2 regions of the Rhodoplanes azumiensis genome follow, and region 2 is predicted to be linked to the other one. Evidence: predicted binding sites of a transcription regulator. Region 2 holds the regulator's gene; the other holds the start of a gene.
What was found. Region 2 encodes HrcA, which represses chaperone genes, less so after heat shock. Its sites were predicted from a motif close to GTTAGCACTCNCNNNNNGNGAGTGCTAAC; they were not measured.

Region 1 (3,408 bases), on a different contig from region 2:
GACGCCTTGAACACCACGGCGATCCCGGCCTTGGCGGCGCTCTCCTTGACGGCCGCGGCGGTCTCGAGCGCGTGGGCGCGGCTCTCCATCTGGCACGGGCCGGCGATCAGCGCGAGCGGCAGCACATTGCCGAACCGGACCGGGTTTTGGGACGGTCCGACCACGACGACGGGCGACGGAGCGGGCGAGTGAGCAGGCGTGACGGGCATGGTCATGGCGCGCGGACCATGGCGCCCGTTGTCGGCCGGGTCAACGGCGGGCCGGCCGGAGCCGCCCGTATCCCGGGCTTCGTTTTCGAGCCTGGGCAAGAATCGACGGGTCGCGCCGAGGTGGGAGTCGTCTCATGACGAATCGCCCGTCCAAGGCCGGCGCGAGCCGGCGCGGGGCCGGTCAGCTTCCGCCGCGCCGCCCCTCGGGCTCCAGCCGGCGCGCCGCGTGGACCCGATGGACGTAGCCGGAGTGAGAGAGAGAGAGAGTGTGTGTGTGTGACAGCAGGTCGACCGGATCGTCGGGCGGCTGGCCGGCGCCCCGCCGCCCCGGCATGCCGGGCCCCCGAACTCCCTCGCCCGTCCAGGCCTGACGCCGAGTCTTGCCCAGACATGCAGCGAAACCCGGGCGACGCGACGGCGATCGACGGCGCGGGCACGCATGCGTGCCCGCCCTCCGAGCCGGTCCCCACCCTCAGTTGAGAGTAAAAATCCCGTCCACGGCCTTGATTTCGGCGGGCTTGATCAGGCGCGAGTGCGCGACCGTGACCGAGTGGAGCGGGCCCTCCAGCTTCTCCCGCCAGAAGCCGAGGAACTTGTTCAGCTCCGGGAAATGCGGGTGAAGATCGTAGTCCTGCCACAGGTAGGTCTGCAGCAGCCAGGGATGATCCGGCCGCCGATAGAGAATGTGCGCGGTCGTCAGGCCGTAGCCGTGAAGTTGCTGCAAGAAGTCCTTAGAGGCCATAGTGTCCCCCGTCCGATCGACACGGAAATCTTCCAACGCCACCTCCGATCATTGCAAGCTCATTTGGTAAACAAAGTGTTCACAGGTCGGGCGTAGCAGCCTCTGCGGGACAGTGCTACCAAACCTCTACCTTGCGCGGCGCCGAAAAGCTTGACCTCCACTTACCCATTGCATGATCGGTGTTGCGCCAGCGCCACGCCGCACCCGCGCCAACCCGACCGAGCGCGGCCGGCCGATCCAGCGATTGTTGGCAATCGATCGCGGTGAGTGCCAAATTTTTCCGTCCCCCCTCTTGAACGGGGTCGTCGCCTCCCCCATGTCGCAGCCGGGCAGCCCGGAGCGCGCCGTGCGGCCGGGCTACCCGAATGAGATTCTTCTCTTCGTGACAGAAACTTAGGAGGACAGCATGAAGTTCCGTCCGCTTCACGACCGCGTCGTCGTCAAGCGCATCGAGGCCGAGCAGAAGACGGCCGGCGGGATCATCATCCCCGACACGGCCAAGGAGAAGCCCCAGCAGGGCGAGATCATCGCCGTCGGCCCGGGTGGCCGCGACGAGGCCGGCAAGCTGATCCCGCTCGACGTTCAGGTCGGCGACCGGGTGCTGTTCGGCAAGTGGTCCGGCACCGAGGTCAAGCTCGACGGCGTCGAGTATCTGATCATGAAGGAGAGCGACATCATGGGCGTTCTCACCGAGACCGAGGCCAAGAAGAAGGCCGCCTGACCCCGAGACACTGTCGGACTGATCCAACCTGAACGGACCCTGCCGGATTCACTTCGGATCGGCACCGTGGTCTCGCCGGGTCGGGAGAACGCAACGGATTCATTCAGGAGCTGATGAACAATGGCTGCCAAGGACGTGAAATTCTCGTCTGACGCGCGCGACAAGATGCTGCGCGGCGTCGACGTGCTCGCCAACGCCGTGAAGGTGACGCTCGGGCCGAAGGGCCGCAACGTCGTGCTGGAGAAGAGCTTCGGCGCGCCGCGCATCACCAAGGACGGCGTCACCGTCGCCAAGGAGATCGAGCTCGAGGACAAGTTCGAGAACATGGGCGCCCAGATGGTGCGCGAGGTGGCCTCGAAGTCGTCCGACATCGCCGGCGACGGCACCACCACGGCGACCGTGCTGGCCCAGGCGATCGTCAAGGAAGGCGCCAAGGCGGTGGCCGCCGGCATGAACCCGATGGACCTCAAGCGCGGCATCGACCTCGCCGTCGAGGCCGTCGTGAAGGATCTCGAGAAGAACTCCAAGAAGATCACCTCGAACGACGAGATCGCCCAGGTCGGCACCATCTCGGCCAACGGCGACGCCGAGATCGGCCGCTACCTCGCCGAGGCGATGAAGAAGGTCGGCAACGAGGGCGTCATCACGGTCGAGGAGGCGAAGAGCCTGGAGACCGAGCTCGACGTCGTCGAGGGCATGCAGTTCGACCGTGGCTACATCTCGCCCTACTTCATCACCAACGCCGACAAGATGCGGGTCGAGCTCGAGGATCCCTACATCCTCATCTACGAGAAGAAGCTCTCCGGCCTGCAGGAGATGCTGCCGCTGCTCGAGGCCGTGGTGCAGACCGGCAAGCCGCTCCTCATCGTCGCCGAGGACGTCGAGGGCGAGGCGCTGGCCACGCTCGTCGTCAACAAGCTGCGCGGCGGCCTCAAGGTCGCGGCCGTCAAGGCGCCGGGCTTCGGTGACCGCCGCAAGGCCATGCTGCAGGACATCGCGATCCTGACCGGCGGCCAGGCCATCTCCGAGGATCTGGGCATCAAGCTCGACAGCGTCACGCTGCAGATGCTCGGCCGCGCCAAGAAGGTGACGATCGAGAAGGAGAACACCACGATCGTCGACGGCGCCGGCACCAAGGCCGACATCGACGCCCGCATCGCCCAGATCAAGGCGCAGATCGAGGAGACCACCTCGGACTACGACCGCGAGAAGCTGCAGGAGCGCCTCGCCAAGCTCGCCGGCGGCGTCGCGGTGATCCGCGTCGGCGGCGCCACCGAGGTCGAGGTGAAGGAGCGCAAGGACCGCGTGGACGATGCCATGCACGCGACCCGCGCGGCGGTCGAGGAAGGCATCCTGCCGGGCGGCGGCGTCGCCCTCCTGCGCGCCACCAAAGCGATCGAGGCGGTCAAGCCCGCCAACGAGGACCAGCGCCACGGCGTCGACATCGTCCGCAAGGCGCTCTCCTGGCCGGCCCGCCAGATCTCGCTCAACGCCGGCGAAGACGGCTCGGTCGTTGTCGGCAAGATCCTGGAGAACGACGAGTACGCCTTCGGCTTCGACGCCCAGTCGGCGCAGTACGGCAATCTCGTCCAGAAGGGCATCATCGACCCGACCAAGGTGGTGCGCGCCGCGCTGCAGAACGCCGCCTCGGTCGCCGGCCTCCTGATCACCACCGAGGCCATGGTCGCCGAGCTGCCGAAGAAGAACGCTCCGGCGATGCCGGGCGGCGGCATGCC
Region 2 (3,408 bases):
GCCGAGGGCAAGGATCCGAAGACCGACACGCCGATCAAGCTCGTGCAGTGGATCCGGTTCGGCTCCGGCGCCTATCTGCGGATCCTCGGCGTCGCCCGCGACGACGCCTGGTCGACCGCCTTCCCGCGCTTCCGCGCCGTGCGCGACGGGGTCAATCCGCGCGGCTGACTGCGCGCGCGGCCGAGGACGACGGCGGCGCCGAACCGAGCGACGCTCGGCGCCGTGTGGCGAAACGCCCGCCCGATCAGGCCGCGGTGCCGCCGGGCCGCACACCCTCGCCGGCGGCCGGAGCGGCCGGCTCACCGGCCGCGGCGCCGGGCGCGACCTTCGGGCCGCCCTTCGACACGCCGACCAGGGCCGGGCGCAGCACCCGCTCGCCGATCATGTAGCCGGCTTGGACCACCTGGACGACGGTGCCGTTCGGCGTCGTCGCGTCCGGGATCTCGAACATGGCCTGGTGGACGTTGGGGTCGAACCTCTGGCCCTGCGGGTCGAACCGCTTCACCCCGTTGCGCTCGAAGGCCTTCAGGAGCTCGCGCTCGGTCAGCTCGACGCCTTCGAGGAAGCTCTTCAGCGGCGCCGGCAGCGCATCGCGGTTCTCCGCGCCCACCGCCTCCAAGGCCCGGCGGAGATTGTCGGCGACGCCGAGCATGTCGCGGGCGAAGCCCGAGATCCCGTAGGTCCGCGCATCGGCGACCTCGCGCTCGGTGCGCCGGCGCAGATTCTCCATCTCGGCGAGCGTGCGCAGCAGCCGGTCCTTGTGCTCGGCGGCCTCCTTGGCCAGCGCCGCGAGGTCTGCGCCGGGGTCTTGCCCGGCCGGGTCTTGCCCGGGAGGCGTTTGCCCGGGAGGAGTTTGCGAACCGGCCGCGGCCTCGGCGTGTGCCGCCGTCGCGGCGTAGGCGGCGCTGGCCGCAGCGGTATCCGGGGCGCTCGCGCTCGTCGCCTCGTGGGCGGGCGCGGCGCCGGCCTTGTCGTCGGTCATGGCGGTCCGTCCGTCTGTCCGTTGATCCGGTTTCGTCCTCGCATATCGGGCGGCCGCGCCGGGAAATCAAGCAGTTCGGCCGCAGGCCGCGCAACCGGCGGAGCGCCGGCGCGGCGGCTCACCCCCCGAGCATCCGGCCGATCACCCGGGCCGTGTAGTCGACCATCGGAACGACACGGGCGTAGTTGAGCCGGGTCGGGCCGATCACCCCGATGACGCCGACGATGCGCCCGGTGCCGTCGCGATAGGGCGCGATGATGGTCGACGAGCCCGACAGCGAGAACAGCTTGTTCTCCGAGCCGATGAAGATGCGCACCCCTTCGGCCGATTCGGCCCGGCCGAGCAGGTCGACGAGGCCGCGCTGGGTCTCCAGCTCGTCGAACAGCTGGCGCACCCGCTCGAGATCCTCGAGCGCGTGCAGATCCTCCAAGAGATGCGCATGGCCGCGCACGATCAGCTTGCGGTCGTCGCCGTCGCCACCCGACCAGCTCGCGAGCCCGGCCGCGACGATCTTCTGGGTCAGCGCATCGAGCTCGGCCCGGCCGGCGGCGAGCCCCTGCTCGAGCGCCGCGCGGGCATCCTGGAGCGTTTGGCCGCGGATGTGGCGGTTGAGGAAGTTGGTCGCCTCGACCAGGGCGGAGCTCGGCAAGCCGGCCGGCAGATCGAGGATGCGGTTCTCCACCTGGCCGTCCTCGGCGACCAGCACGACCAGGGCGCGGGTCGGCTCCAGCCGGACGAACTCGATGTGCTTGAGGCGGGCGTTCGACTTGGTGGTCAGCACCACGCCGGCGGCCCGGGTGAGGCCGGACAGCATGGCCGACGCCTCGGTCAGCACCCCCTCCATGGAGCGGCCGGCGCCCGCCACCTGGGCCTCGATCGTGCGGCGCTCGTCCTCCGGCAGGTCACCGACCTGCATCAGCGCGTCGACGAAGAAGCGCAGGCCGAACTCGGTCGGCAGCCGGCCGGCCGAGGTGTGCGGGGCATAGATCAGCCCGGCCTGCTCGAGATCCTGCATGACGTTGCGCACCGAGGCGGGCGACAGCGTCATCGGGATGAGCCGGGCGAGGTTGCGCGACCCCACCGGCTCGCCGGTGGCGAGATAGCTGTCGACGATCCCGCGAAAAATCTCGCGGGAGCGCTCGTTGAGCTGGACCAGGCTGGGGCTGGCGCCGATCGGAACGTCCTGGGACACGGTGCTCGGCTCGGGGCTGACGGGTTCGGCCCCCAGATTTGTCCCTCGGCCGGGTCGAGCGCAAGCCGCCGGGCGATCGCCACCAGGGACCGCGGACAGCCGGCCCTTGCCGCCCGGGGCCCGGCGACCTAAAAGCGAGCCGCGATCGCTTCGCCCGCGGCCTTCTCCGCGCGGCCGGTCGCGCCATGCCCACAGCGACCCCGTCCCCGGCGACCTCGCCGTCCGTTCCGTCGCTTCGCCCGAGGAGCCGTCCATGCGTCCGAGCCACCGCCAGCCCGACGAGCTGCGTGCCGTCTCGCTCGAACGCGCCGTGGTGAAATATGCCGAGGGCTCCTGCTTCGTGAAGTTCGGCGACACCCATGTGCTGGTCACCGCCACGCTCGAGGATCGCCTGCCGCCGTGGCTGAAGGGCCAGGCGCGCGGCTGGGTGACGGCCGAGTACGGCATGCTGCCGCGCGCCACCTCGGAGCGCACGAGACGCGAGTCGTCGGCCGGCAAGCAGTCGGGCCGCACCGTCGAGATCCAGCGGCTGATCGGCCGGTCGCTCCGCGCCGTCGTCGACCTCGAGGCGCTCGGCGAGCGCCAGATCACGGTCGACTGCGACGTCATCCAGGCCGACGGCGGCACCCGCACGGCCTCGATCACGGGCGCCTGGGTGGCCCTGCACGACTGCCTCGCCTGGATGAAGGCGCGCGACATGCTGCGCGGCGAGGTCTTACGCGATCACGTCGCCGCGGTGTCGTGCGGCGTCCACAACGGGCTCGCCGTGCTCGACCTCGACTACGCCGAGGACTCGCAGGCCGACACCGACGCCAACTTCGTCCTCACCGGCAAGGGTGGGATCGTCGAGATCCAGGGCACGGCCGAGCGCGAGCCGTTCAGCGAGGCCCAGTTCCTCGCCCTTCTGGCGCTCGCCCGCAAGGGCGTCGGCCGGCTGGTGGAGCTGCAGAAAATGGCGGTGATGTGAGATCGGATCGGGCGGATATCCGGGTCGGTCATTCCGGGGCGGCGCACCGCGCCGCACCCGGAATCCAGCCGCGGATTCGGTGTTCCTGGCTGGATTCCGGGTTCGCACCTTCGGTGCGCCCCGGAACGACGCCGAACAGATCGCCGGACGTCCGATGAGCGGGACGACGCATCGTGTGCTGACCGGCCGGCTGGTCGTCGCGACCCATAATGCCGGCAAGCTGCGCGAGATGCGCGAGCTCTTGGCGCCCTACGGAATCGAGGCCGT

Region 1: the regulator HrcA is predicted to act here: its motif matches at 1,198-1,226, upstream of groES (co-chaperone GroES).

What each region holds. Positions count from the first base shown of each region.
Region 1 is NZ_JBHUIW010000001.1:276,530-279,937, forward strand. Features, by position in the region: gene kdsA (3-deoxy-8-phosphooctulonate synthase) at 1-209, opposite strand, end outside; gene ACFSOX_RS01315 (usg protein) at 682-951, opposite strand; gene groES (co-chaperone GroES) at 1,358-1,672, shown strand; gene groL (chaperonin GroEL) at 1,793-3,408, shown strand, end outside.
Region 2 is NZ_JBHUIW010000010.1:4,857-8,264, reverse strand. Features, by position in the region: gene ACFSOX_RS10340 (hypothetical protein) at 1-168, shown strand, start outside; gene grpE (nucleotide exchange factor GrpE) at 245-982, opposite strand; gene hrcA (heat-inducible transcriptional repressor HrcA) at 1,101-2,174, opposite strand; gene rph (ribonuclease PH) at 2,428-3,141, shown strand; gene rdgB (RdgB/HAM1 family non-canonical purine NTP pyrophosphatase) at 3,296-3,408, shown strand, end outside.